4 regions of the Bacillus sp. XF8 genome follow, and region 4 is predicted to be linked to each of the others. Evidence: riboswitches for the same ligand, from Rfam matches in the RefSeq annotation. Region 4 holds a riboswitch; each other region holds the start of a gene.
The links. A riboswitch is a leader RNA that binds a small molecule or an ion and turns the genes downstream of it on or off. The one in region 4 is predicted to bind lysine.
Positions count from the first base shown of each region.

Region 1: linked by a shared signal. The riboswitch ahead of J4P91_RS12485 (amino acid permease) and the one ahead of J4P91_RS18190 (amino acid permease) in region 4 are both predicted to bind lysine.
Region 2: linked by a shared signal. The riboswitch ahead of J4P91_RS02875 (aspartate kinase) and the one ahead of J4P91_RS18190 (amino acid permease) in region 4 are both predicted to bind lysine.
Region 3: linked by a shared signal. The riboswitch ahead of lysA (diaminopimelate decarboxylase) and the one ahead of J4P91_RS18190 (amino acid permease) in region 4 are both predicted to bind lysine.

Region 1 covers NZ_JAGDQK010000019.1:54,393-62,186, reverse strand. The annotation lists gene pdxR (MocR-like pyridoxine biosynthesis transcription factor PdxR) at 1-963, shown strand, start outside; gene J4P91_RS12515 (hypothetical protein) at 1,101-1,298, opposite strand; gene J4P91_RS12510 (hypothetical protein) at 1,391-1,651, opposite strand; gene J4P91_RS12505 (metallophosphoesterase family protein) at 1,723-2,463, opposite strand; gene J4P91_RS12500 (aminoglycoside phosphotransferase family protein) at 2,478-3,419, opposite strand; gene J4P91_RS12495 (VOC family protein) at 3,434-4,237, opposite strand; gene J4P91_RS12490 (sulfite exporter TauE/SafE family protein) at 4,450-5,349, shown strand; lysine riboswitch at 5,696-5,888, shown strand; gene J4P91_RS12485 (amino acid permease) at 6,001-7,464, shown strand; gene J4P91_RS12480 (GNAT family N-acetyltransferase) at 7,633-7,794, shown strand, end outside.
Region 2 covers NZ_JAGDQK010000002.1:457,816-465,609, forward strand. The annotation lists gene cyoE (heme o synthase) at 1-536, shown strand, start outside; gene J4P91_RS02865 (sensor histidine kinase) at 720-1,811, opposite strand; gene J4P91_RS02870 (response regulator transcription factor) at 1,808-2,527, opposite strand; gene J4P91_RS02875 (aspartate kinase) at 2,674-3,903, opposite strand; lysine riboswitch at 4,136-4,322, opposite strand; gene J4P91_RS02880 (MFS transporter) at 4,598-5,860, shown strand; gene J4P91_RS02885 (hypothetical protein) at 5,906-6,373, opposite strand; gene J4P91_RS02890 (amino acid permease) at 6,625-7,794, shown strand, end outside.
Region 3 covers NZ_JAGDQK010000002.1:182,725-190,518, reverse strand. The annotation lists gene lysA (diaminopimelate decarboxylase) at 45-1,361, opposite strand; lysine riboswitch at 1,544-1,726, opposite strand; gene J4P91_RS01425 (DUF3888 domain-containing protein) at 1,815-2,210, opposite strand; gene J4P91_RS01420 (LTA synthase family protein) at 2,418-4,304, shown strand; gene pssA (CDP-diacylglycerol--serine O-phosphatidyltransferase) at 4,928-5,635, shown strand; gene J4P91_RS01410 (NAD(P)-dependent oxidoreductase) at 5,667-6,638, opposite strand; gene J4P91_RS01405 (DUF4025 domain-containing protein) at 6,788-6,952, opposite strand; gene J4P91_RS01400 (histidinol phosphate phosphatase domain-containing protein) at 7,022-7,794, opposite strand, start outside.
Region 4 covers NZ_JAGDQK010000029.1:13,955-21,748, reverse strand. The annotation lists gene J4P91_RS18205 (ABC transporter ATP-binding protein) at 1-1,408, opposite strand, end outside; gene J4P91_RS18200 (ABC transporter ATP-binding protein) at 1,405-3,159, opposite strand; gene J4P91_RS18195 (NADP-dependent glyceraldehyde-3-phosphate dehydrogenase) at 4,004-5,443, shown strand; lysine riboswitch at 5,636-5,816, shown strand; gene J4P91_RS18190 (amino acid permease) at 5,968-7,392, shown strand; gene J4P91_RS18185 (ABC transporter permease) at 7,462-7,794, shown strand, end outside.

The DNA.
Region 1 (7,794 bases), on a different contig from region 4:
CCACTACGACAAGCTGTAGCAAAGTATATGAAGGAACATTTACACATTGATGCAACTGAGCAATCTATTATGATTACTTCCGGCGCTCAGCAAGCGCTTCACCTCATTGTTCAATGTTTATTAAACCCAGGTGATGCAGTTGCTTTTGAAAGTCCATCACATTGTTACTCTTTACCTCTCTTCCAATCTGCAGGTATTCGAATTTTCCCATTGCCTGTTGATGAGTATGGAATTAACCCGGAAGATGTACATGAACTATATCGAAAGCACCGGATTAAAATGATTTTTTTAAATCCGAATTTCCAAAACCCAACCGGTACAATGCTTCATCCAAATCGGAGAAAGAAACTGTTATCACTATGTGCAGACCTGCGAATTCCAATTGTTGAGGATGACCCATCGAGTCTACTAACATTAGAAAATAAACAGCCTTGTCCAACTTTAAAATCCATTGATGAGAACGGAACTGTCATTTATGTTCATTCGTTATCCAAAATGATTGCGCCAGGTCTTCGGATTGGTTGGCTTGTTGCTCCGCAGTCCGTAGTGGAGCGATTATCAGATGCAAGGCATCAAATGGAATTAGGAATGAGCATATTCCCTCAGTGGCTTATGCAACAATTTTTTGAGACTGTTTCTTTCGATACGCATATGACACAATTACGAAAACAGCTAGTACAAAAAAGAGATATTCTTGTCGATTCCTTAAACTGCTATCTTCAGGATAAAATTTCTTTTTCAAACCCAAGTGGCGGGATTTACATTTGGGGGAAATTAAAGGAGCCTATAAACGAAAAACAGCTTATTATGCAAAGTTTAAAACAGCAAGTAGCCTTTATGCCCGGTAGTATTTTTGGAGCAAAGGATGGCTATATTCGTTTATCATACGGAAAAGTAGATATCAATCAAATAGATGAGGGAATCTCTCGTTTACACGCTGCTATTAAAGTTTGTGAAAAATAAATCCCTTTTACAATCTTTCTTATTCTCGAACGGGTAATGGATCGACAAATCTCCCCTCTTCTCAGCGTAATGGATTACGAACAAAATATTAAAATGAAAAAGTGCAAGGAATTTCCTTGCACTTTTTCATTTTGAGCTTATTGCCCCCATATTTTTTTAAAAGACTTCGTATATATGATAGCAAGTACAGATTGCGTAATGATAAATAGTGATGCAGTTATTGTTTTTAAATCATGATCTAACGCACCTAATATTCCCATCGTTAAGCCAATTAAGATAAAAAACACACTTAGGGGAGGCGTAATTTTCATTAATGTTCTAAACCTTTTATTCATACTATTCCCTCCTATTTATCTAGGGAGTTTCTGGAGAACCCTATGTATATAATAATCATACACCATATACAAATGAATGGTAATTCCCACTTTTAAATATGATATTTTAATTTGAATTTTTTAGGATTATCCATTTTATATAAAATGGATACCCACTTTCCTCTTTCAAACATCCATCTATTTTTTACAAATGTCCCTACTTTCCTTGTAGCAATCACTTTTTCTCCGTTTTTTAAGGTAAATTGAATTGTTAATTTTACTCTTCTCCTATAATTTCCTTGTGTGAATTCATTGCCGAAAACATACCTTGAAAATATAACTTCAAGAATTTCTGCATTTGTTTCTTCCCACAAAGAAACTCACCTCTCTTGTAAATTATTCATTATCTTAGTAGCGCTTTTCACACTATCCTAAATACATCAGTCTATTTTTTTAATCCACGATACTTAGCTGTAGTCAGCTCTTGGATATAAGCATCAAGCTCTGGCATTTCTGCTTCTTTCGCTAACTTTATCGCCAGTTCAATGTCATACGGAACCCGAACAAGTTGAATCGAGAAACTAGCTGTTTCTTTTTGATTATATAGCCCTTCAAAAATTAAATAAGAAGCTTGTGTAATCTCGAGCGGATTTCCTACGCTCCCTGCGTTACATAATGTTTTTCCTCTAAAATTTTGGACATAAGCTTGATGAACATCTCCATAACAGACAACATCCGGTGTTCTTTCACCTTCCATATTTTCTGTCAGATTACTATTTTCAAACATGCTTATGCGCTCTTCTCTTGAAGCATACGGTTGAACTCTTTCATATAGACTTCTAGGCGAAGCATGAAACATTCTAATGAATTTCCCGCTCATGATAAAATCAATTGAAAACGGTAACCCTCTTAAATAGTCCGCATGTTCTTCTGAGAGCTGTCTTTGATGCCACTGTAATGTCTCGAATTCAGTAGGTTTTGTTATAAAATCATCCCAATTCCCCATGACAACCTGCTCACATTCTTCCCGCACTCTCTCAATTACGTCACTAGACTGTGGTCCTTTTCCTACTAAATCACCTAAGCAAAAAATCCGTTCTATTCCTCTTAATTTAATATCTTCAAGAACTGCCTCTAGCGCAGGAATATTACCATGAATATCTGAAATAACTGCTATTTTATCCATATGAGCACCTCCAATTATTCTATATTTATTATATCTTCATTAAAAGATTTATACCAACTTGGGATATAGGATGTAAAACTATTATGTTCTTCTAAAATCCTTCTTAACCTCATTTTCATTCCATCTAGCAAATTAGGTGTGACTCGATTTGCCCACACAATATCCGCTGGAAAAATCATCGCTGCATACAATGCATATAATTTCCAAAAATGAAGTGATGGCTTCCCTTCACAATACCCATGAACTTGTCCAACTGCAAACGGTATACTTATATCAGTTGTAAATAAAGCCATTTTATAAAAATCATGAATAGGATCCCCAAAATCAAATCTCGCAAAATCGATTACTGAACAAAACTTATTTTGATGAATCATAATATTTGCTGGGTGAAAATCATCATGCAAAAAGACAGTCGGACGATTATGTAGTAAACTCTTATGATTTTCCACAAAAGCTAAAACAGCGTTCAAATCAATAAAATCCACTTTATATTCTGCTAGTGCTTGCAAGTATCTCTCGTATTTATTCCATCTATACACTTCCCAAGGTTCTTCTACATCATCTTTTTTCATTGTATGAATGGTCTTTAATACTTCTCCTGCCCTTTTTCCAGCCGTATATTGCTCTTTCTCAGTCAACTTGCCAAGTATGTCTTCACCGTTTTCTCCGCTAATCCATTCAAACACTTGTACACATTGATTCAATTTACCAAGATTTACGAAATCAAGTAGTTTTGGCATTGGTATACTTAATGATTCGAAATGACACATATATTCATATTCTTCATGTTTACGTTCACGAGTTGCAATATCACACACTTTAATAAAATAACGTTCATCATTTTCTAATTCAATTTTATACTTTTGATCAAACGAAAAACCTTTTGGAATAAGAGTACATTTTACTATAGGAGGCCAATCCAATTGTTGTTCTAACTCCCTTAACAGCTCTTTCATCTAGATCACCCCAATTAATATATGTACAGGCTTCCTAAAATTTCTTGTCTATTCTTCTGTTTATTCCCTCCTTGAAATTCAACCGCAAAAGGAAGTTCTCCATAGTTTATTAAATGATTTTGTACCAGCCCTTCACCAATAGGTTCACAAAACTGCACATTAATATTTTCAAGCAATACACTTTGACAAAGCGCATTCCATTCTTTATGATTTTCAGGTAAAGTCACTTGTACTTCGAGTATCTCTTTCCATCTTTCTACTGTTTCACGTACATTTTTCACAGCATAGTATATGGTCTGAATTTCTTTTACCTCGTTGCTATGCGGGGCAATAACGCCTACCTCTTGTAAATCTAACCTTCTACTCTCATCAGATTCTTCCCACTGTATAAAAAAAGGGAGTTTCGGACTACTCTCTTCCTGTTCCACAAATAACATTTTCCATTTTATAAGATGGCCGTCATTTCTCATTCGTTTTCCTTCAAATGGGCCTTTGACTTGTAATCCTTTTTCTACGAGTTTTACAGCTAGTTCTTCAATATAATCTGTACGAAGAGCAATTTGAAGCATGCCTTCTCCATCTTGTAATTTCTCTACCGTTTCCCGGACTAGTGGATTATCCGCTTGTTTTGCTTTATCCTCATGTTGCACTGCTAAAAATTCAATATACGATAAGTCAAAATAACATAAACTATTCCATGTTCCCCAGTTCGTATGTTCCCCGCCCTGTACAGTATGAAACCCAAGTTCCCTCATTTGTTTTTCAACTTCTTGTGGTGTACATCTAACAGCATGAACGAGATGATCAAATGCTAACATGGTTTTCCCCCTCCTCTTCATTACATCTTATTATTATATAATTGTTCTGTTATTTCATTCAATTAAAAAACTTTTAAAACCTAGTTGCTTTATAAGATTAATATGCATTATAATAATAAAAAATTAACATTAAAGCTGATTGGAAAAACCAAAGGCTCTTTTCTCATTAGGGAAAAGAGCCTTTTTTATTTATTATTACAGGGGGATTATACATGCAGAAATTAATTGTCTTTGCTATTATTGGTTTTTTTGCTCAACTCATTGACGGGGCACTTGGGATGGCGTACGGAGTAACGTCTTCCTCATTATTATTAATGTTTGGAATTGCACCTGCTGTCGCTTCCGCATCCGTTCATTTAGCTGAAGTTGTTACAACCGCAGCTTCTGGCGTGTCACATATTCGATTTGGAAACGTTGATAAGTATACCGTATCAAGACTGACATTACCTGGTGCAATCGGTGCCTTTGTCGGTGCATGCTTTTTAAGTAACTTGCCTGGCGATTTAATTAAACCATACATTTCACTCTTTTTATTTACATTAGGTGTCTATATTTTATTACGATTTATTATTCAAAAACAAATTGCCAAATCAAATAAACGTATGTCTGGAAAGCAGCTTATCCCATTAGGGTTGTTCGCTGGATTTGTTGATTCAACTGGCGGAGGTGGCTGGGGACCTATCACTACACCGGTACTTCTCGCGCGTGGAAATGAAGCACGAAAAGTCATTGGTTCCGTTGATACGAGTGAATTCCCAGTATCTTTAGCAGCAACTATCGGATTTTTCATTTCATTAGGATGGGAACAAGTTAGCTGGGTTTGGGTATTTGCCCTTATGCTCGGTGGCATTCTAGCAGCTCCAATTGCTGCATGGTTAGTACGAATTGTACCTTCACACTTACTGGGTGTACTTGTTGGTGGACTGATAATTTTTACAAATATTCGGACGCTACTTACATCATTTAAAGTGGATCCAACCATTATTACCCTTTCCTATATTGTTGTAGGTCTTATCGTTATCATTGCACTTTTCATCTCAGTTCGAAATCATTCCCAACTTACAAAGCAAAACGTTGGATATACGACTGGACAAAAGCGAGTTTTGCCTTAAATAAGGTGATGTAAAATACTAAGGTAAGCAAACGATAAGTTTGCTTACCTTTTTTACACTCTTAGGCACTCTTTATTTTGTTTATAGTCAATGTCGAATTTTATTTTTCTGAATTTTCTTTTAACTTTAAAGGATTTTCCATATCTTTTTGCGAAACATTTGTATAACAATTTTTTCTTCATTTTTTACATATCAAGTAGGTTCGGGTGGAATTTTGAAAACGTTTCCTATACAATAACCGATTTTTTTTGATATTTTCCTACAAAAATTCCTTGCAATATTTTCAGAAACTAATTACAATTGCCATATATTAAAAATCACAGCAATGAATAAATCCTCATCAATCCGATGAGGTAGAGGTTGCGGCTTTTATTAGTAGAACGGCTTAGACACAGAGGATGTCAATGACTCCGTTCGAAAGGAAATGCTGCCGAAGTTCGTATTTCTTCTCTGGAAGTACGAGCTGGGTCTGTCTCCGAATAGGAACAGAACTGTCACGTTTACAAAATACCGTGTAAACGTGGGGTGCTATCTTAACGGAAGGGTATGATGGGGTGGTTATTTGTGAAACGTTCCGCCAAATTCCTTTGGCGGTTTTTTGTATTTTTCTCCCCCGTTCCTTCCTATCTTACAAGAAAAGGAGTGTTGAACATGAATAGCGCAACGAATCAAGCTACCTCTAAAACTCAATCTACACAAGGACAAGGTGAACTAAGACGCGGATTAAAATCTCGCCACCTTACAATGATTTCTCTCGGCGGTACAATTGGTACCGGGCTCTTTCTTGCCAGTGGTGGTGTCATTCACACAGCAGGGCCCGGTGGAGCTCTCTTAGCTTATGCGGCAATCGGAATTATGGTTTACTTTTTAATGACAAGCTTAGCTGAATTAGCCGCATATATGCCTGTTGCTGGCTCATTTAGCACATATGCAACAAAATTTGTTGATCCATCTCTTGGATTTGCACTCGGCTGGAATTATTGGTATAACTGGGCAATTACAATCGCAGCTGAACTTGCTGCAGTTACATTAATTATGAAGTTTTGGTTCCCAAATACGCCTTCCCTTATTTGGAGTGGCCTTTGTTTAGTCATTATGTTTCTTTTAAATTACTTATCTGTTAAAGGATTTGGTGAGGCAGAATATTGGTTTGCCCTTATTAAAGTAGCAACTGTTATTATCTTTTTAATTGTTGGATTTATGATGATTTTCGGCATCATGGGTGGTGAACCAGTAGGTTTTAAAAACTTCACAGTTGCAGATGCACCATTTAACGGTGGCATCATGGCAATCATCGGCGTATTTATGGCGGCTGGTTTCTCATTCCAAGGAACTGAATTATTAGGTGTAGCTGCTGGTGAAACTGCCGATCCAGAGCGCAGCATTCCAAAAGCAATTCGTTCAATCTTTTGGCGCATCCTATTATTTTATATCTTTGCAATTCTTGTTATCGGTCTATTAATTCCGTATACAACTGAAAGTCTTGCAGCTAGTGATGTAACAGTAAGTCCATTTACACTTGTATTTGAGAAAGCTGGAGTTGCATTTGCTGCTTCTGTTATGAATGCTGTTATTTTAACTGCAGTTTTATCTGCTGGTAACTCAGGCATGTACGCATCAACTCGTATGCTTTGGGATTTAGCACGACAAGGAAAAGCACCGAAATTTCTAGGTAAATTAAATAGCCGCGGCGTACCTGTTAACGCGTTAATCGCAACTTCAGTAGTTGGCTGCGTCGCTTTCCTAGCTTCCTTATTTGGAGACGGTGTTGTATATGTTTGGCTATTAAATGCATCTGGAATGTCCGGTTTTATCGCATGGGTAGGTATCGCAATCAGCCATTACCGATTCCGTAAAGCATATATCGCACAAGGAAAAGACTTAAATGATTTACCGTATAAAGCAAAATGGTTCCCATTTGGTCCAATCTTCGCATTTGCACTTTGTGTCATTGTCATTTTAGGACAAAATTACGGAGCATTTATGGGCGAGTCTATCGATTGGAATGGTGTACTTGTTTCTTATATCGGCTTACCTCTCTTCCTTGCGATGTGGTTAGGATATAAATTTACAAAGAAAACAAAAGTAATTCCTCTTGATAAATGTGAACTATAATTGATAAATAACAGCAAACATTATAATGTTTGCTGTTATTTTTTTATCTTAATCCCCCCTTACTCAAAGATTCACTTCATCTAAATGAATGTCTCTATTGAAAGGATATATTTACTTTTTGTCGAACAGTGTATTATGTGTGAATTTTTTATATAAAGAAGGTGCCGCATGTTTATAAATGCAAAACTTGAAACAGAAAGATTACATATACGCCCTTATCAAATTACTGATGCACCAGCCTTATATGAATTGCAAAAACAACCTGAAGTACACCTCTATATCCCAGAACCTATTTATTCGTACAAGGAAATTGAAGATATCATCAGCTGG
Region 2 (7,794 bases), on a different contig from region 4:
TAGGATTTTTAGGTTTATTTTTGTACGTTGTACCATATACAATGTGGAGTAAAAGAAGAACAATTTATAACACAGAGATAGGGAGTATTTCAGGGGCAATGCCGCCACTCATTGGCTGGGCCGCTATGTATCCTGATATAACGCATCCAGCTATCATCGGTCTTTTTATTATCATGATTATTTGGCAAATGCCTCATTTCTATGCGATAGCTATTCGTAAACATGATGAGTATAAGGCTGCAAATGTTCCAATGCTTCCAGTAGTGAAAGGGATTAAAAGGACATATGTACAAACGAATGTGTATTTAATTATTTTAATTATAATAAGTGTTCTTTTAGGTTCATTAAGCATTGGTCTTATGTTAGTATCACTTCTTTTAAGCATTTTATGGCTTGCCTTAAGTATTTATGGTTATAAAAAAATGGATTCAGAGAAATGGGCAAAATCATTGTTTATTTTTTCGCTTTTCCATATGACAATTTTATTTTCAACTATTATTATCTATTCCCTTATAGGTGTTTTTTTCGGGAGCTGAATATAGGTAACAGATTGAAATTTTTAGACCGATTCAATTTCTAAAAAACTAGAAAAAACCAATTTCTCATGTGTAAAAAAAGAGAAATTGGTTTTTTTAGTGTTGGATTAAATTTTATGTTGTTAAATGAAACGAAAAGAATCCTTACTTTAATCAAACTATATTTTGGATCGATAAGAATTACTATAAAATTGGAAGAGTAATATGAATTGTTGTCCCATTCTTTATTTCGCTGTCTACATGAATTGTTCCGCCGTGTGCAGTTATAATTTTATGAGCGATCGCCATTCCAAGACCAGTGCCTTCACTTGAAACGTTTGTAGCTGTACCTCGGTAGTATTGTTTAAATAGATTTTGAACTGTCATTTCATCCATGCCGATTCCAGTATCTTCTATTATAATGTGTACATCGTCCTGTAATGAGATAGTGGTATGAATTTTCGTTCCTTTATGGTTATGTAAAACGGCGTTCATAAATAAGTTTTGTAAAGAACGGTAGAGTAATTTTGTATCAATGGGAATCATTATTTTTGTTTCATCTGATTGAAAACTAAAATGATAGTGTTCAGACCGTGGATCATTTGTTATATCAGCTATCATTCTTCTAGTAAATTCAACAATGTTTATTTCTTCTTTTCTTAATGGAATCTGTGAACCTTCAAGACGGAATGAAAGATTTAAGTCTTCAATTAACTCTTTCATATGATCACCTTTTTGCTGAATCTCTTGCAAAAACTTCTCTTGTTCTTCCTGACTCCACTTATGATCTGGCGATAGCATAAGCGCACTGTACCCTGTAATATAAGTGAGGGGTGTCTTTAAATCATGAGAGATTCCTGCCATCCATTCGCGTTTCATTTTCTCAAGTTGTTCTCGTTCATTCTCTATTTCTCGTAATCTGTTTGTTAAATGTTCTATATTTAGAAAGACATCTTTATATAAGCGATAAGGGCCTTTTAATTTCCCTGTTTTTTTATTGTACATTTGTTTCGTATTTTCTGGTGTCACGTAAGAACCTTCTGCTAGATGGTTAATCCATGAAATCATTCGAAATAAAGGTTTCCCGATATGCCATCCATATATAATAGCACCTAAAATAAGAGTACATATAAATAGACTAAAAACGATAAGGGCTTCCGTGTCTTTGTCATCTTTATTTATTCCAATAAGAGGTAGTATACCTTCCATTAAGATTGCCATGAAGATCCCCATAAAAAAAGTACCGATAAATAAACTACGAATAAAATGAAAGCCTAGCCTGAAACCGATTTTCATTTTTGTTGCTCCTTAGTATGCGGGATAAATTTATAGCCAATTCCTCTCAAATTAACAATGTATGTAGGGGATCTAGGATCTTCTTCTATTTTTTTACGTAATTTAGAAATATGCATTACTACTGTTTTATCATCACCCATGGAAGTCAGTCCCCATACTTGTTCGTACAATTGTTCAGCAGTGAAAATTCGATTTGGATGTGTGCATAAGAAAGTAAGTAATTCTAGTTCTTTAGCAGTGCAATGTACAGATTCTCCGTTTACAGTTATCAGTCCCTCGCTAGGATATAGAGAAAAGGATTCAAAATGTAGGTTCAAATTTTCTTCATTGCGATTTTCTTTTATCATATTTTGTCTACGTAGTTGGACATTAATTCGTGCAGCGACTTCTAAAGGATTAAATGGCTTTGTTATGTAATCGTCCCCGCCAATCCCTAAACCTGTTAATTTATCTAAGTCACTAGAGCGCGCTGTCACAAATAGAATAGGAGTATTTGTATAGTTTCGTATTTGTCTACATAATTCGAAGCCGTCTATATCTGGTAGCATAACATCGAGTAAGATGATATCGAATGAACAATTTTTAACTAGATTTAACGTGTCCGTTCCGTTTAGAGCGGTTGTTATATGAATGAAGCTTTCTTTCTTTAGGGTAAGTACTAACATATCTAGTATGCCTTGCTCATCATCTACTAAAAGGATTTTTTCTGTTCTCATTATGGATCCACCTTTACATGTTTTTCGAATCTGTTAGAAAGATATTTGGAAAATATTTCACATGTAATAGTGTAACATAATACTATTTTGCTAGATAAAAAATAACAACAAAGACTATGCTCTTTGTTGTTATTATGAAAATAAATTTAATTCATCTGTACTAATGGTTCAATTTTGGCCATAAACGATTGATGAAGTGCTTCTACACCATCTACTAAATGAAGGCGATCAATGACAACAGAGACTTTAATTTCAGATGTACTTACCATTTTAATATGAATATTTTCGTCTTTTAATGTAGAGAACATGTCAGCGGCAACACCTGGATTGGATACCATGCCAGATCCGACAATAGATACTTTAGCTAGATGATTTTCATATTCTACAGATTCATAGTGAAGTGCTTCTTGATTTTGTTCTAATACTTCTAGCGTTTCTCTTAAGTCATTAGAATGAATAGAAAAGGATAGATGTACAGTGCCTTCATTTGTAATGCTTTGAATAATAATATCTACATTAATATGAGCAGCGGCCAATGTAGAGAAAACAGTTGAAAGTGATCCTTGTTCTAATCCTTTAATTGTTACGCGTGTAATATTGTCTTCAAATGCAATACCTTTTACGATTGATTGTTGTTCCATGTTACATTCTCCCCTTACAATTGTTCCGTTTTCTTGTTCCATACTTGAACGAACTTCTAAAACTACGTTATGATTTTTTGCGAATTCAACAGCACGTGGATGTAGTACACTAGCACCAAGGTTTGCGAGTTCTAACATTTCATCATAAGAAATTTCATCGAGTTTATAAGCGTCTTTTACGACACGTGGGTCAGTCGTGTATACACCTGTTACGTCTGTGTAAATATCACATTTTTTCGCTTTAAGCGCAGCGGCCAATGCAACAGCAGTTGTATCAGAACCACCGCGACCAAGTGTTGTAATTTCGTTTTCCTCACTTAATCCTTGGAAACCAGCAACAATTACAATCGTACCTTTTTGTAAATGTGATTGAATACGTTCTGTATTAATATCAGTAATCCGTGCGCTACTATGCACAGATTCTGTCGTAATACCAGCTTGCCAACCAGTTAGTGAAATAGCGTCGTATCCTTTTGCTTGCAGTGCCATTGTTAATAAAGAAATAGTAACTTGTTCACCAGTTGTTAGAAGCATATCCATTTCACGTTTACTCGGATTTTCTGTAATAGCGGTAGCAAGTGCAACGAGTTCATCTGTACTTTTTCCCATTGCAGAGACAACTGTAACAACGCTATGACTTCGTTCATATTCTTCAATAATTAAATCTGCTACATGTTGAATGCGTTGGATACTTCCGACAGAAGTACCACCAAATTTTTGCACAATTGTTTCCATTATAAATTCCTTCTTTCGTCCATTTTTATGAATAGAGCAGGAAAGGTGTGTAAAACACATATGGGAGGAAAAGTATAAATCCCCAATATTCCTGTAGTTACCACAAAGAAAAACAAAAAACACCATCTCAAATAGGTGAGGATGGTGCTGTTACAGGAAAAGGGAAACAGAAAAAGGAGCTAATAAAAAAACCGCCAAAAAAGGAATATCATATAAAGAATGATATCTCTTTTTTGTAGATAGCTCTTCATACATACACGTCTGTATATATGACAGTTCTGTCTCTATTCGAAAACAGCCCCAATTGATAAATGCAGAGAAATTTATCAATTTCGGCAACACTTCCTTTTTTCTAAACTCATCGACATCTCTGTGTCTCCTTTAGAATACTTATAAGCGCTGCAACCTCTATCTCACGTTTTGGGCGAGAGTGTTTGGTTTATGAAGTTATTGGTAACATTTGTTTTATAATAATTAAAATATTTTAGGAAATCAAGTACTTCGTTAATATTTAGAAAATTAAAACTATTTAATCTGAATAAAAATATAGAAATAGATCGTTTATAAGTGTTATTTGATATTGAAATGTATTGATGTTTTGTGTATTAAAAGTCTTAATTATAAGAAAAAAAAGAAAATTAAATGTTATAATGTAAGGAAAAAGAAGGAAGATGCTTAGAGGAAGGGGATACATATGCAAGGAGAGATACAAACGGAAAATAAGGGGAGTTATGTAAGCAATTTATTGTTACCTGTTACAAAATCACGTCCTTTTACTTTCTTATGGATTGGTCAACTGCTTTCCGTTCTGGGAAGTTCTATTACAATGGTAATTCTTCCGGTAGTAGTATATACGTTAACAGGTTCAACAGTTGTTATGGGAATGACGATGGCTATGTATATGCTGCCGAATATTCTTGTTTTACCGTTTTCAGGGTTAATCGTTGATCGTATGAATCGAGTTAAATTAATGTTATTTACCGATATTGTTCGATGCATATTAATGACAACTCTTGCGGTACTTATTTTTAAAGAAACTTTAACAATCACTATTTTATATGTATTAGTAGCAATGTATGGGCTAATGGAAGGATTATTTCAACCTGCATATTCGGCAGTGCGGGCGAGGGTGTTTGTACCGGAAATCCGTAATGCAGCTAACGCATTAACACAAATGAGTAATCAAGGTGTCCGTTTAATTGGTCCGGCGCTTGGTGGTCTTATTGTTTCGGTCACATCGGCTGGGGTCGGATTTGGCTTAGATGCATTAACTTATTTGCTGTCATTTATTTGTTTATTATTTTTAAAAGATGTAACAGCTAAAAAGGTACAGAAAACAGCAGATCATAAAATGAATTTTAAAAAAGATTTTACGGAAGGTATTGTTGTCTTAAAAAGCCATCCATGGTTATGGATTACAATTTTAGCATTTTCATTTATTAATATTTGTTACGCAGGAATTATAGTTGTATTAATCCCATGGCTATTTAATGTACATCATCACTTTGAACCTTTCGTCTATGGACTTGGAATGGCATGTTCTGGAGGAGGTGCTGTGGTTGCAGCTCTTATTTTTGGCGGGAGACAGAGATGGCATAGACGAGGATTGTTCGCTTATGGAGGTGTCCTTATTAGTGGGGCGGCACTTTTAATAATGCCGTTTGTTTCCTGGGCTCCCGGATTAATTGGATTAATGGCAATTGAAGGGTTTGGGATCATGATTTTCGGTTTAATTTGGGAAACGAGTTTGCAAGAACTCGTGCCAGAAGAGGCATTTGGAAGAGTGGCAAGTCTTGATATGTTAGGGTCTTTTGCATTATTACCGTTAGGATATTTAGTCGTTGGCTGGTTGGCGAATATAATCGGGGGCGTTGTGACAATTATTATTCTAGCCATTGCAGCCATTGTAGTAGTAGCAATCGCGCTACTTGTTCCGAGTATTCGCCAATTTGATTAATATATGTTTACAAAAAAATAAGTAAGCTCTGCTAAATGGCAGAGCTTACTGTTCGTGAAATACGAATGTTTGTGTAAATTGCTGTTCTGCTTTTTCTGGGTGACCGTTATAACTAAATTGATTTTCTTCCCAGCTAATAACAACTTCAAATGAATTGGTATCTTCATATAATGGGAATTTCATTTCTGTAAAACTCGTTCGGCTGTATGACACACTCATATCAGACTTGTTGAATGGCTTGAAAGCGGATTTTGATTTTGGATTATTGTGGCGTATTTCAACTGATACATTAGATACGTCTTTACCGATATTTTTTACAAGTAGGTAGTATGTATCAAAAATGCCTTGTTTTGGCTGTAAAGTCTTTGGATTGGTGCTGCTAGATTTATCAATTTCGATATACCATTGCTTAGACTTTGAGGCAACGGGTAGTTCTTGAAATGTATAAGCACTTGTTTGCAAAGGAAGTGCTAAACATATAACAATGACTAAGGGTATTATTTTTCTTTTCATAATAGATAGGTCTCCAATTCATTGAAAATAGTAGTTTTTAGTTAATATGTGCGATTTTTGAAAAAATATGCGTTTTTTATTCTTATAGCATTGTACAGAAGGAGTAATACATATGAATATTGGTAATGTTATAATTTGGAATATTTTTCATATCATATTTAGTAATAAAAAGAATTGAATAAAAATACATAATTGTGCTAAAATAATTGAAATTCGACATATTTATTAAAATCATCGTAGGAGGAAATAGAATGAACGCTTTCATTCGAAGGAAATCTATAGACCAATTACAAAAAGAAGGTCGCAAAAGTAGTGGATTGAATCGAGTTCTAGGATTGTGGCAACTTACTGCAATTGGTTTAGGAGGTATTATTGGGGTAGGTATCTTTGTATTAACTGGTGTAGCGGCCTCTGAACACGCAGGACCTGCAGTTATTTTATCTTTTATCATTGCGGGATTAGCTAGTGCAGCTGCTGCATTATGTTATGCGGAATTTGCCGGATTAATTCCTGTTGCTGGAAGTGCTTATACCTACAGCTATGCTGTACTGGGGGAAGGTGTAGCTTGGCTAATTGGATGGGATCTTTTACTCGAATATATTTTAGTAGTTGGAGTAGTTGCCATCGGGTGGTCTGGTTATATGCAAGAATTGCTGCAACAAATTGGAATTCATATTCCTGTTTGGGCTCAAGGCGCTCCAGGTACAGGTGCTGGTCATAGAGTAGATTTAATTGCAATGATAATAAGTCTTGCTATTGCCGGTTTGTTAACATTAGGTATGGAGTGGGGATCTAAATTTAATACCCTTATGGTTATCATTAAGTTAAGTATTATTTTAGTAGTAATTGCTGTAGGAATTTTCTATATTGATTCTGCTAATTGGCATCCTTTTATGCCTTTTGGCTTCAATGGTGTAATGAGTGGTGCAGCTCTTGTATTTTTTGCTGTATTTGGTTACGATACATTAACTACAGCGGCAGAAGAAGCAAAAAATCCACAACGTGATTTACCAAGAGCTGTAGTAATTTCTTTAGTTATTGCGTTATGTCTATATATTGGGATGTCTTTAGTAATTACAGGTATGGCACCATACCATACATTGAATAATGCCGCACCGGTAGCTAAAATTTTTAGTGATGCTGGATTAAAGTGGATTACTTTATTCATTTCTGCTGCAGCTATTACTGGTATTTTATCTGTTTTATTCTCCTTTATGCTTGCTGGTTCAAGAATATGGTTTGCTATGAGTAGAGATGGTTTGTTACCAAGGTGGTTTACAAAAGTACATCCAAAATATAAGACACCACATCGTCCAACTTTAATAATTGGAGTTATTACTGCAATTATTTCAGGTGTTACTCCTATTAATGAAGTGGCGGAATTGGTTAATATTGGTACATTATCAGCGTTTATTTTAATT
Region 3 (7,794 bases), on a different contig from region 4:
TTTTTTTAAAAGGAGTTGCTCCATTTGAACAACTCCTTTTAGCATTATACAAGCTCTTTTATACGTATGCGATCGTTCCCAATTATGTTTTCATATGTTTCTCGTTCAACAACCACTTGTGATGTTCCACCTTTTGCAAATACTACAGCCGGTCTGCGAATACGATTGTAATTATTCGCCATAGAATATCCATATGCTCCGGTACAAGAGATCGCTAACAAATCTGCTGAAGCAACTTGCGGCAGTTTTATATCCCAAATAAGCATATCCCCACTCTCACAACACTTTCCAGCAATCGAAACAACTTCTTCAGCCTCTTCTTTTCCTCGATTTGCTAACATTGCCTCATAACGCGCTCCATATAAAGCTGGTCTTAAATTATCTGTCATTCCCCCATCGACTGACACATATTTACGAATACCCGGAATATCTTTTACAGCTCCCACTGTATAAATTGTTGTTCCTGCATCCCCAACAATACTACGCCCTGGTTCAATCCATATTTCTGGAAGAGGATAATTATTTCGTGTAAATTGGTCTCTCACTGCCTCGGTTACAGCATGCACATATGTTTCAAGTGTAAGTGGTGTATCTGCTTCCGTATAGCGAATTCCAAAACCTCCGCCGACGTTTAACACTGTTACAACATAACCAGTCTGTTCTCTTATCTCTTCTAAAAAGTTATGCAATACTTCGATCGCCCGAACAAATCCTGCTGTTTCAAAAATTTGTGATCCAATATGTGAATGAATACCTAACACATTATAATTTGATTTCTCTAACGCTATTTGAATCGCCTGCATTGCCTGGCCGGTAGAAACTCCAAAACCGAATTTCGAATCATCTTGCCCTGTTGTAATATATTCATGTGTATGCGCTTCTACTCCAGGTGTAACTCGGATTAATATATTTACAATTTTTCCATACTGCTGTGCTAAGTCATGTAATATTTCCATTTCAAAGAAATTATCTACCACAAAGCAGCCAATATCTGCTTGCAGCGCCATTATAATCTCTTCTTCCGTTTTATTATTACCATGAAAATGAATGCGTGATGCAGGAAAACCAGCTTGCAAAGCAGTGTACAATTCGCCTCCAGAAACAACATCTAAAGACATATTTTCTTCACGAGCTACTCGGCACATCTCCATGCACAAGAACGCTTTACTTGCATACGCTACTTGGTAAGAGAACCCACTTTCCTGGAAAGCACGATGAAATGCGCGACATTTCTCCCGAATAGAAGCTTCATCGTATACGTAAAGTGGTGTTCCATATTGTTTAGCTAGCTGCGTTGTATCGCAGCCTCCAATTTCTAAGTGTCCTTGCTCATTGATTCGGCTTGTGCCGTGTAAATACATTTGAATTCCTCCCTTATTTCCTCTAAAACTCATAACCCCAATCTTCTTCTATTCATTGCAGCGCGTTTTTAGATAAACAAAAAACGCGCGGAACAATGTTCACACGCGTTTCTTATTAGGAATAATGTATCATGAAAAAATAAACGAGTTGTTATCTTCTCAAATAAGAAACCGCATCAACATCTCCAAATAGCTCTCCATAAAATAAAATCTTATGACAGTACTACATTTATTCAATGTAGTCCCAATATATGAATGACGTGGTCACTCTTATATTTCGGCAATAGTCCCTTTCAATCTATGATCACGGATTCCACTAAATCTCCCATAGCTTACTCTTTCCTATCGCGGCCTCTACCTTTGAGAGTAGATGAGGTAAGTCTATTTAATTTTCAAACATCTTATGTTGGTATTAACAATACCAAACGAATAAATTATTTGTCAAACAATTTTTCACATTGTTTTTTTACAATTTAATTTCGTATCATTTGGCAAGCGCTTTATATCTATTTTTTTCACAGTCCATTCTCCTTCATCATTATCAAACGTAATTTTTATTTTTTCAAATGGCGGAAGCACTTTCCCACCTATGCCTGCTTCATATTTCGTCACTTCAATTACAGCTTGAAATAAATATGTACCACTATACAATTTTTTTAAACTAACAATCTTCGGACATTCATACGGTTTTTGTTTCCCATAATGCTTCTGAATCGCTACATTTATTTGTGGAAACAAAACGGAATAAAGAGCATCTTCTAATAACGGCGCATCATATTGTGCAGTAAAAACTGTAGGAGTGGAAAAGAATAAAAAACCACTACATATGAAACAAAATAACTTTTTCATCATAACCTCCGTATCAAAATGCGATATGGTTATTGTCTCCGTTTTCTTTTTTTCTAACCAATTCTTATAAAAATCATCCACAATTCTGTTTTGTTTTCGTATAATAGTACATAAAGATAAACGACTGTTCGTATATATAAAGTGAAACTTCTATCATTAGAAATACAATCACTAGAACCGTCACTTATAGTAGGAGAGGAGTATATTATGCTACAACATTTGTTTCCAAAATTACGATTTGCACTTGTTGCAGTCGTTTTATTATGGATAAAAACATATATTGTGTACAAGCTAGCCTTTGATATTAAAATTGATAGCTTCTTCGAAGAAATGATGCTATTGTTTAATCCAATTGCTTCATTGCTTTTATTTTTTGGTCTAGCTTTATTAGCATCAAAATATCGAAATCAAATTATTATTGGAATCAGCTTTTTACTGTCATTTATTTTATTTGGAAACGCGATGTTTTATGGGTTTTATAATGACTTTGTCACATTCCCTGTTCTATTCCAAACCAATAACATGGCTGATTTAGGAACAAGTATTAAAGAACTATTTACGTACAAAACATTACTTCTATTTGCGGATGCAATTATTCTAATGTTTATTTCACGTAAGTTCCCAAACTTTTGTGATAACACGCCACTATCTCGTTCTGAAAAACGGAGCTTTTTTGGTGGTATAACAGCTCTATTAGCATTACAAATTATTGTTTCGGTCGTTCATAAGCCACAATTGTTTTCACGTTCTTTTGATCGTCAAACCGTTGTGAAAAATCTAGGTTTATACACGTATCATCTATTTGACATTACACTTCAATCTAAATCTTCTGCAGAGCGTGTATTCGCAAGTGGAGACGGTTTTTCTGAAATTAAGAACTACGTGAATTCAAAAGATACACAAGCTGATAAAAGCTTATTTGGAGTTGCAAAAGGAAAAAATGTCATTCTAATTTCAATGGAATCAACACAAAATTTTGTTATCAACAAAAAAATCAATGGAAAAGAAATTACTCCATTTTTAAATCAGTTTATAAAAGATAGTTATTACTTCGATAACTTTTATCATCAAACTGGACAAGGAAAAACATCCGATGCTGAATTTATTGTAGAAAATTCATTATATCCATTAGACCGTGGCTCTGTATTCTTTACACATACAAACAATGAATACACAGCAACTCCTGAGTTGTTAAAAAAATATGGATACTATTCCGCCGTCTTTCATTCGAATGATAAAACCTTTTGGAATCGGGATATCATGTATCCAGCACTCGGATACGATCGTTACTTTAACCTAAATGATTATATAGGAACAGAACAAATGTCTGTTGGTTGGGGGTTAAAAGATAAAGAGTTCTTTGAACAATCGATCTCAAAACTTAAATCTTTACCAAAACCGTTTTATACAAAATTTATTACATTAACAAATCATTTCCCGTTTCTTTTAAATCCAGAAGATCAATATATTAGTGAGTATAATTCTGAGAGCGGTGTACTAAATCGTTATTTCCCAACCGTTCGTTATACAGATGAAGCTCTTAAACTATTTATCAATCGATTAAAAGAAGAGGGTTTATACGATAATTCAGTTATTGTTATTTACGGAGATCATTACGGAATTTCTGAAAATCATAATGCTGCTATGGCACAATTTCTCGGTAAGGAATCCATAACTCCATTTGATTCGATGCAGTTGCAACGTGTACCACTTATTATTCACGTTCCTGGTCAAGAAGGAAAAGTCATTTCAAAAGTATCTGGACAAATCGATATAAAACCAACATTACTTCATTTACTTGGTATCAAAACAAACCAATCTATTGAATTTGGTACTGATTTATTTACCAAAAATGAACAAACACTTATGATTATGCGTGATGGTAGTTTCGTAACAAACGATTATGTTTATACAAAAAATATGTGCTATAAAAAAAGCACAGGTGAACTGATTGATTCAACGATTTGCCAGCCGTATATTGAAAAAGCGAAAACAGAATTAAATTATTCTGATAAACTTATCTATGGAGATTTATTACGATTTGATCCTAACAATAAATACAAAACGGGAACAATGATAACTAAATTTGAATAACCTTAAAAGCACCCTCGGATAACAATTTGAGGGTGCTTCTTTCTTAGCTAAATCTTTACCATTTCATAAACATGGTAACTTTATTATATGAATACAAATTTAAAAACTGACATAAAACCCAATCTTTATGTGGGAGAGCGCATCCGGCCATGCATAGAAGCGGTCAGCTCCTTTTTTAGCCCCATGCCGAATGAAAACAAAGGGAGAAAATGAGCGGAGATCTGTTTTTGTTGTCATAGCAGTGATTTTTATATGTTAAAAATCAAAAAACTGATAGAAACCCTTTCTTTTTAGGTGGGAGAGAGTATCCGACCATGTATAGAAGCGATCAGCTCCTTTTCCTGCCCCACGCCAAGTGAAAACAAAGAGAGAAGGCGAGTGCAGGCCACCTTTTGTTATTCATAGCCGCAGCTTAGATGATGAAAAATCAAAATGGATTTATACAGCTTCTCACTTCAAAGGTCCAATAGAAATAAAGAAGCTAAGCACTGGATAAACTATTCGTGAAATCTTTCATGAAATGGGAATTTTTTCGTACGTGGAAAGAAATTTATGTTATGATAAAAAAAGTAAACTTTCATACACTAATTAAGAATTTATTACAGAAAGCAAGGGATCAGATTTTGTATAGAGCAGCAATTCCAAACTTATTTACGCTCGGAAATTTATACAGTGGATTTTTATCAATCGGCTATGCATCTTTAGGGTATTATAAACCAGCTGCTATTTTAGTACTAATCGGGATGATGTTAGATAGTCTTGATGGCCGGCTAGCTCGTTTATTGCGTGTTGATTCACAAATGGGGAAAGAACTTGATTCACTAGCAGATGTTGTAACATTTGGAGCTGCGCCTGCAGTTTTAATGTACTACACTTCCTTTTCCAATTATGGAATTATCGGACTATACATAGCAGGACTATTCCCTCTGTTCGGAGCATATCGCTTAGCGCGCTTCAATGTAACGCCTTCATCTACTTCTATGAAGTATTTCACTGGTGTTCCTATTACTGCAGCAGGAGGACTCGTTGCCTTCTTAACACTATTTTCACATACCATTCCAAAAATTGTCCTCATTACGGTATTTGTAACGTTTGCATTTTTAATGGTAAGTCGTATTCGTATCCCAAGTTTAAAAGATGTACCAATTCCACGATACAGTATTATTGTTACACTCTTTTTAATCGGAATTATTTATACAATGTATAAAACAAGCTTTGGCAATATTTCAGTATTTCTGTTCATTGCCATCCCACTTTATATTTTGTATATGTTATCTCAATTTATTAGGCAAAGACCTTCTCATAAAAAACGAGCAAATAAAGAAAAATAAAGAGACACCTTCCAAGCCGGAAGGTGTCTCTTTATTTTGTAACTAATTCCTTTTGATTCACAGGCGCTAATGCTTCTTTTCCTTCTAACACAGCTAAAATGTTACGTACTGCCATTTCAGCCATGGCATCACGTGTTTCAAACGTTGCATTTCCAACATGCGGAGTAAGGACAACATTTTTCAATCCCTTTAATCTCTCTGTAATTTTCGGTTCAAACTCAAATACATCAAGAGCCGCCCCTTCAATTTCATTTGTCTCTAACGCATGAGCAAGCGCTAGTTCATTCATAATTGGACCACGCGCTGCATTTACAATATATGCTGTTTTCTTCATCATTTTAAATTGTTCTTCATCAATCATATGATGGAGACTTGGATTATACGCACAGTTAATCGTAACAAAATCTGCTGTTTGTAACAGTTCTTCTAACGTTACATACGTTGCTTCCAATTCGTTTTCTGCCTCTAGCTTACGATTTGGACCTGTGTAAATAATATTCATTCCAAATGCTTTTGCACGTTTGGCAACTGCTTTTCCAATTTCCCCAAGACCGATAATTCCAATTGTCTTTCCATATACTTCTCGACCAAGGAAAAAGAGTGGTGCCCAGCCATTAAATCCCACTGTACGACATAATGTATCTCCTTCTGGAATTCGTCTTGCCGCAGCTAAAAGAAGAGCAAATGTTAATTCTGCCGTTGCTTCTGTTGAAACTTTCGGTGTATTTGTAACTGTAATTCCTTTTTCTGCTGCATACATGTAATCGATGTTATCGTAACCCGCACCATAATTAGCAATGACTTCCAAATTAGGTGCTGCATCAATTACCTCTTTTGTTACCTTTGTAGAAAGTAAGCTTAGCAGTGCATCTTTATCCTTCACACGTTTTGCTAATTCTTCGCTACTAATTAATTCTTCTTTGTCATACATTTCTATTTCATGATTTTGTAATAACTGTAATCCGATTTTTGGAATGTTTCCTGCTACTAATACTTTTGCCATTACTAAGCACCTCTTCTATTAAAAAATAGGAATTTCCTTATATTATATTGTAAGAAATCTAAGTTAAAAAAGCCAAGGAATTTGATTACAGTTCTGAAAACTGACACTTTTTCTCATAAGAAAAAGGGAGATGGAGATCTCCCTTTTCCTTATTGTTCTTCACTAGATTGTTTTCCAAGCTTTGCATCAATCGTTCCTTCTGCTACCGTATCACTAATTTGTTCTTGGATTACAGAGTTGACTTCCTCGTTTGTTTGAGAAGTATAACTTTGATTCGTCACTTTCATGTTCTGTTTGTTATTTTGTTTTGCCATTTAAAACCCTCCTTTATCATTCTTTCTTATTTTGAGCAAAAAGAAAGGTTTTCATCACAAAATCATTTTTCAATTTGAAACAGTTGTTGATTCTTTTTCAAGCAACTGCATCTTCCTCACCCGTTTTTCAAATGTAGCTACATGAGAGATACCATGATTACGTAATGTTTTCACATTTTCCTCGACATAATTTCCTAAATCATTTGGATAATGAGCATCTGATGAAAGAGTGATTGGTACTTTATGCTTTGCTAAAACTTGTAAATAAAGCGGACTTGGACACATTTCTCGAACAGGATAACGATAATATAACCCAGCATTTACCTCCGTTGCTGTATTTGTTTCTAGTAATACCTTAGCAATTCTTTCATAATATGGAACCTGCACATTTTCATCTAATCGATAATTAAACACTTTTATATTATCAAGATGAGCTACAATATCAAATACCCTGGAACGAATTGCTTTTTCGACTGTCGCAAAAAACGTATCATATAATGCATGTAACTCATGATTTTCAAAATATTCTTTCGTATCAGGGTTATCAAATCCCCAGCCATTAATAAAATGGACAGAACCAATCACGTAATCCCAATCTCCTAATGCCAATAAATTTTCTAGCTCTCGCTCGCCACCAATAAAATAATCAGCCTCAATCCCGAGACGCAGTACTACTCCTCGTTTTCTCCAGCGCTCCTTTGCCTCTTGGATCGCCTTTGTATAATCGTAAATCGATGCTACCCGTACTTGATCTAACCATTCTTTCTGCAAACGCCCGAGCTTTGATTCACTAATATCTACATATTTCTCGTAATACTCCTTTGCCTCATAAAAGCGATAGA
Region 4 (7,794 bases):
TGGAACTTTTTCCGGATCCAGTATGACCAACGAGAGCAACCGTTTCTCCTTTTTTTGCCTCGAAAGAAATATGTTTTAACACTTCATCTTTTCCATTATAAGAAAATGAAACATTATCAAACCGAACATTTCCATTAAGACGTGGAATGCGATCTTCCTCGAGTACTTCTCCCTTTTCATCTAACAGTTCAAATACACGTTCTGATGCAACTCGCGCTTGCTCTAAATTTGCAAGCTGATTTACCATATTTGTAATTGGCGAGAAGAGCCTTGTTAAATAATCGACAAATGCATACAGTATCCCTAAAGAAATAATTCCAGTAGCGCTCAAAGAGGCGCCGCCAAAATACCAAATAACCCCCGTAAAGGCAATGTTGCGCAAGACACCTACTAAATTATGGGATGTTGCTGCATTTAAATTTAAAATTTTATTTTGGTACTTAAAGTAATCTTCATTTAATTCTTCAAATTCTTTCTTCGTTGTACGCTCTTGACGAAATGCCTGAATGATAGGCATTCCTTGAATGGATTCATTCACTGTTCCATTAATATCTGATAATCGAGAGCGCATCTTATGATTGTAGACAGAGGCATATTTTCTATATACAACAGCCCAAACAATTAAAATTGGGATGATAATTAAACAGAGAAGCGCTAATTTAATATCAAGTAAAAATAACGCAATAAAGATTCCAATAATATAAATAAAACTAGAAACAAATGTCGCTAAAACTGTCACATATAACTCACGAATTGCCTCCGTATCATTCGTTACACGCGATACAATTTTCCCTGCTGGTAAATGGTCGAAGTAACGAATCGGTAATGTTTGAATATGAGAAAAGACATCTTCACGCATAATTTGAATGATTTTATTAGATGCTTTCTGTAAGAAAAACTGTTTACCGTATGCAAACAAAGATACGACTAACAATAGTGCAAAATATCCTCCGCCAAGTAAAAGTAATCGTTTCATCTCAGGTTCATAAAACGAATACACTTCTTTAGTTGTTAACATTTTTGCTTTATACACTTGCGTTGCTTTCCCGCTTTGAACTGTAATAATATCCCCCTTTACAGAACGTGTTCCCTCGGCTGCAATTTTGTTAGGTACAAAATAATAAGTGAAACCAACTTGTATAATACGAACTTCTTTTCCTTTTTGTTCTCCTTTTTCAAAACGGTCGCTTCGCTTATACCAAGCTCCGTTATATAATACGGCATCCTCACCTTGCTCCGTTTCATACCAAGGCTTCTCAATCCCAACAATATGATCATCAATCATTGTCTTTGCCACAAATGGCCCTGCAAGCTCGGCAATAACGAAAATAAATAACATTGCAAGTGCCGCAAAAATGGTTCCCTTTACTTTCATGGCGTACCTAAATAACCGCTTTGAAACGCTCATATTTTCACCTCACCCTCTATATTTTCACCCTGCTGTCTTTCAAACTGCTCTCTATACCAGCCATCATTAGAAACGAGCCTATCATGTGTTCCCTCTTCTATGATTTCACCATTATCCATAACGAGAATCCAATCCGCATGCTGCACAGCTGATAACCGGTGCGTTGTTATAATTGTTGTTTTTCCGCTTCTTTCTCTTCGTATATTTTCAATAATTGCCGCTTCCGTCCTGGCATCTACAGCTGATAATGAATCATCTAAAATTAAAATTTCTGGATTTTGAATAACCGCTCGCGCAATCGAAATTCGCTGTTTTTGCCCACCAGATAAAGAAACGCCTTTCTCTCCAACAAGTGTCTCTAACCCTTCTGGAAGGAACTCTAAATCTTTTTTGAATGCTGCAATTTCAATAGCCTTTTCAAGTTCCTCTTCGCTTGCTTCTCTGTTTCCAAATAAAATATTTTCCCTTGCTGTTTTTGAAAATAAAATATGCTCTTGTGGTACATATCCAATCCAGCCTCGTACGTTCTCAGTCGAAATTGCACCAAGCGTAACGTCTGACACTGTAATATCCCCTTCTCCAAGTGGATACTGACGAAGAAGTTGACGAACAAGGGTCGTTTTACCACTCCCTGTTTTCCCAACAACGCCAAGTGTTTCTCCTTGTTTTAATGAAAAAGAAACATTTTTCAAATTCATATCTGATGAAGCCGGATACGAAAAGGAAACTTTATCAAAGTCGATATACTCTGGTTCGTGTACACGCTTCGGCTTTTTCACGTTCTTCACGTCAGGCTCATACGCTAATGTTTCATTAACACGGTCTAGCGAAGCATTTCCGCGCTGCATCACATTGATTAATTCACCAATCGCAAACATCGGCCAAATCATCATTCCAAGGTAAACGTTAAAGGAAACAAGTTCTCCAAGAGTAACCTTTGATTGGAATACTAAAAACGCTCCATATACGAGACCAATTAAATAACTAAGACCTACTAGCATCTTGACTGTTGGCTGAAACAACGCATCAATTCTTGCTACTTTCATATTTTTTTCATATACATCTGTTCCTAATTGATGAAATCTTTCTTCATCAGCTTTTTCCTGTACATATGCACGGATAACACGCACGCCAGCAATCGATTCAAGTACTTTATCGTTCATATCTCCAAAAGCATCTTGAGCAACCGTAAAGCGTTCATGTAACTTTTTTCCATATATATTCATCGCATATGCCATAATCGGCAAAGGAAGAAGTGCCGCAATTGTAAGTTGCCAACTAATTGAAAAACCCATCATAAAAACAATTGTGAGCATATATAAACTAGAATCCACTAGTGTCAAAATCCCAAAACCAGCAGTCATAGCAATCGCCTTCAAATCATTTGTCGCTCTCGCCATTAAATCACCAGTACGATTTTTGTGATAAAAGGTCGGTGTCATTTTCAGCAAGTGCCCCATAAATTTTGAACGCATCGTTTTTTCAAGCACGAATGCCCCGCCAAACAATTGGTGTTGCCATACATAAGTGAGTAAATATCCACCAACTGTCGCTCCAAATAAAATCCAAATATATTTCATAATTACTTCACTTGTTAAAGATCCTATTTTTATATGATCAATTGTTAATCCGATTACTTTTGGAGGAATGACTTCAATTACATTTACAATTAAAAGCGCTCCAATTGCGATACTATATCTCTTCCAATGTTCTTTAAAAAACCATGTTAACTTTTGTAATACTGAAAACAATGAAATCTCTCCCTTCTCAATCTTGTTTCATTCTATTTCTGTTATCCACTATCAAAAGCCCCTATCTTTATACCGCGCCAACTATACTGTTTAACCATACCTCTTCCCCTTTCATATCTTGTTTTATCGAAACCATACAAAGTATGGAAACAATCAAAATAGAGACAAAAAAGCGCATACCGTCGCTTGACGATATGCGCAAAAACGCATAAAAGCGTACGTTACGAAATACGCAACGTACGCTTTTTCAAAAACAAAAAAGCACTATCTTTCCGTACGGGTTGCGTAATAATATGAACGTTTTCCATCATATAATCCAGCTAAGCCAGCCATATTTACCATTACAATCATTACGCACACCTCCTTCATTTATTTTCCATTTTTAATTTTATAACTTTAGGAACTTTTCTGTCAATTGTTTTTTTCATTATTTTACAAAACAAACTTTTATCACAAGAAATATAAAGTGAAACTTTAATCAGTGGGGGTTTTCTTCATCCCCACTGATTATCAGCCTGCACCAATCGGGCTTTTACGGGCAGTTGATCCCCCACCTATCTTCCTCGTTTCCCTCTGAATCTTGAGGTGGGGGTCTTACTGCCCGCAAATAGCGGGATAAAATACATACTCCCTTTCCCATACTCGAAAAAAATTATCTATTAATACTATTTATAAACCCTATATTTCACTTGAAAATAAAGTAAACCCCTTTCAGAAAGGGCATACAAAATTAAAATCACACAAGAAATCGTTTTCATAAACATTTTGTTTGAAAAATATTCTCAAACCCCCTACAATCACCATATACTCACTCTTACAAGTTGCTATTTTAGGAGGACAAATCATGACAACTAGCAATACGTACAAATTTTATTTAAACGGTGAATGGAGAGAAAGCTCTTCTGGGCAAACAATTGATATTCCATCACCATATTTACATGAAGTAATTGGACAAGTACAAGCGATTACTCGTGAAGAAGTTGACGAAGCAATTGCATCAGCAAAAGAAGCTCAAAAAGAATGGGCTGAAGCTTCTCTTCAAGAACGTGCAAAATATTTATATAAATGGGCTGATGAGCTCGTAAATATGCAAGATGAAATTGCCGATGTTGTAATGAAAGAAGTCGGTAAAGGTTATAAAGATGCGAAAAAAGAAGTTGTTCGTACAGCGGACTTAATTCGCTACACTGTAGACGAAGCACTTCATATGCATGGCGAAAGCATGATGGGTGATAGCTTCCCTGGTGGATCTAAATCTAAACTTGCAATCGTTCAACGTGCACCACGTGGCGTAATTTTAGCAATCGCACCATTTAACTACCCTGTAAACTTATCTGCGGCAAAACTTGCACCAGCTCTTATTATGGGGAACGCCGTTATCTTTAAACCAGCAACACAAGGCGCAATTAGCGGTATTAAAATGGTTGAAGCTCTTCATAAAGCAGGTCTTCCAAAAGGACTTGTAAACGTAGCAACAGGACGCGGTTCTGTTATCGGTGACTACTTAGTAGAACATCCTGGCGTAAATATGGTATCGTTCACAGGTGGTACAAATACAGGTGCTCACTTAGCGAAAAAAGCTGCTATGATTCCGCTTGTATTAGAACTTGGCGGTAAAGACCCTGGTATCGTACGCGAAGATGCTGATTTACAAGAAGCTGCAAAACATATCGTTAGCGGCGCATTCTCATACTCAGGTCAACGTTGTACTGCAATCAAGCGCGTGCTTGTACATGAAAATGTAGCGGACGAGCTTGTTAGCTTATTAAAAGAACAAGTAGCTGAACTATCTGTTGGTTCTCCAGAACAAGACAGCACAATCGTTCCATTAATCGACGATAAATCTGCTGATTTCGTTCAAGGATTAGTTGACGATGCAGTGGAAAAAGGCGCTACAATCGTGATTGGTAACAAACGCGAGCGCAACTTAATTTACCCAACATTAATTGACAATGTAACAGAAGATATGAAAGTTGCTTGGGAAGAGCCATTCGGCCCAATCCTTCCAATCATCCGCGTTTCTTCTGATGAGCAAGCAATTGAAATTGCGAATAAATCAGATTTCGGCTTACAAGCAAGTGTCTTCACTAAAGACATTAACAAAGCATTTGCAATTGCTAACAAAATTGACACTGGTTCTGTTCAAATTAACGGACGTACAGAACGTGGCCCTGACCACTTCCCATTCATCGGTGTAAAAGGTTCTGGTATGGGAGCACAAGGTATTCGTAAGAGCCTTGAGTCTATGACACGTGAAAAAGTAACTGTATTAAACTTAATTTAACATTTTATTTTAGAAGCTAGTCTACGGCTGTAGATCTAGCTTCTTTTTTATTTCTCAAACAACATTCTCGTCCCTACTTTTAATGACAAATTGTTCGCTATAATCTGATTATTACTATATCCATTGACGTATAAAAATACATTTGTTACCCTTGATTATGTTAATTTAATACATAAATCCTCATTCGTATCTCGGTGAGGTAGAGGTTGCAGTCATTAAGAGTATCTTTCGGGAGATGTAGTGGCATCGATGAACGAATGAAAAAGGAATGGTTGCCGAAGTAAGAAATGTCCACCATGCATTCTTGCTGGGTCTGTATTGAATAAGTGCAGAACTGTCACAAACATTTTGTTTGTGGAGAGCTATCGAGAGGTATGTCGTGGGTTTCCTATAAGATAGAAAGCACGTAGCGACAATTACACGTGCTTTTTTTGTTTTGTATGAAGCTTACCTTTCTTCCTTTTTGGAGGACATACATATCTCCTCGCTTGACTTGGTTATACTAACTTTGGAGGTATTCTTTTATGCAACAAAAAAAATGGGGCTTTTGGGTACTAACAGCATTTGTTGTCGGCAACATGGTTGGTGCTGGTATTTTCATGGTGCCAAGTACATTAGCACAAACAGCAAGCCCTCTCGGTGTCACTTTAGCTTGGTTAACAACAGGGTTTGGGGTTTTAATGCTAGCTCTTGTTTTCGGTAATTTAGCAATTCGTCGTCCTGATTTAACAACAGGACCACAAAGTCATGCATATGCTTTATTTTCATCACCAAAAAAGAAAAAAATGGCTGGATTCAGCATGGTTTGGGGCTATTGGGTCGCAAACTGGGCAAGTAATGTTGCTATTATTACATCTTTTGCAGGTTACTTATCTCTCTTCTTCCCGATTATGAAAGATACACGTCTCTTATTTTCAATTGGGACTTTCAATGTGGAAGTTGGAAAGCTTATTACATTCTCCATCTGTTCTTTCTTATTATGGGGAACGCATATGATTTTAACAAACGGTGTAAACGGAGCTGGGAAATTAAACTTCTTAGCAACAACAACGAAAGTGACTGGATTCCTTCTATTCATCGTTGTTACTTTGTTTGCATTTCAAGCTTCAAAATTTGGACAATGGTACACACCAATGATTGATAAAGAAGGCGTGTCACACGGACTGCTTTCACAAGTGAATTTAGCTGCCCTGACAACACTTTGGGCATTTATCGGTATTGAATCAGCCGTTCTTTTATCAAACCGTGCTAAATCTCCAAAAACGGTAAAACATGCAACTGTCGCTGGCTTATTAATAACTGTTGCTATTTATTTAGGAATTACCATTTTAACAATGGGTGTGCTTCATATGGATAAACTACAAACTTCTGAACGTCCATTAGCTGATGCATTAAATGCTGCAATGGGTCATGGCGGCGGGAAATTAATGGCGCTACTTGCTCTTACTTCCCTATTCGGTTCTATCTTAGGCTGGATTTTATTAAGCTCAGAAGTACCATATCAAGCAGCAAAAGAAGGTTTCTTCCCTTCCTTCTTTGCAAAAACAAACAAAAAAGGAAGTCCGATTCATTCACTAAGACTGACAAACATTATGTCACAAGTCTTCCTTTTCTCAACGTTATCAGGGACAATTGCTGAGGCATATACATTCGTTATTACTGTCTCAACCTTAGCTTACTTAATCCCATATCTCGTTTCACCAATCTTCCAATTAAAACTCGTTGCAACTGGTGAAACGTATAAAAATGAAATGGGTTCAAGAATTATGGATGGTACTGTCGCAGTCATTGCACTGTGCTATGCACTGTGGGTCATTAAAACTGGCTCCTCTGATATAAAAACATTCCTTCTTGGAATCGGCTTATTTGTAATCGGCTTTGCCTTCTATCCATTAATGAATCGTGATAAGAAACGAAATGAAAAAAATAAGAACGAGCAAATTGCTTAAAGCAATTTGCTCGTTTTTATTTTTGTATAAGAAAGAAACCCTTATAATAAAAGATAGAGGTGAAAAAATATGTCAATCGAAACACTATGGAGCACTCGTTTCCAAAAGCATCTTCAAAATGTCATCATGTACTTTGCACGCATGATTAGCGGTCTATTATATAGTTTCATCTTCGTCTCATGCACCTGCGCATATTATTACGCCAAGTTTCTGAAAACATCTCCTTCTAAAGGAGTCTCATTATTACTAATCACAATTGTACTTACAATCGTTATAACTAGATGCCCAATTCGTACGTTTCTCCAGAAACCTGATGCTGTGTATTTACTAGCACTTGAAGAGAAATTGACTTCTTACTTTAAACAATCTCTACTATACAATTATGTCATTCAGCTTTTTCCA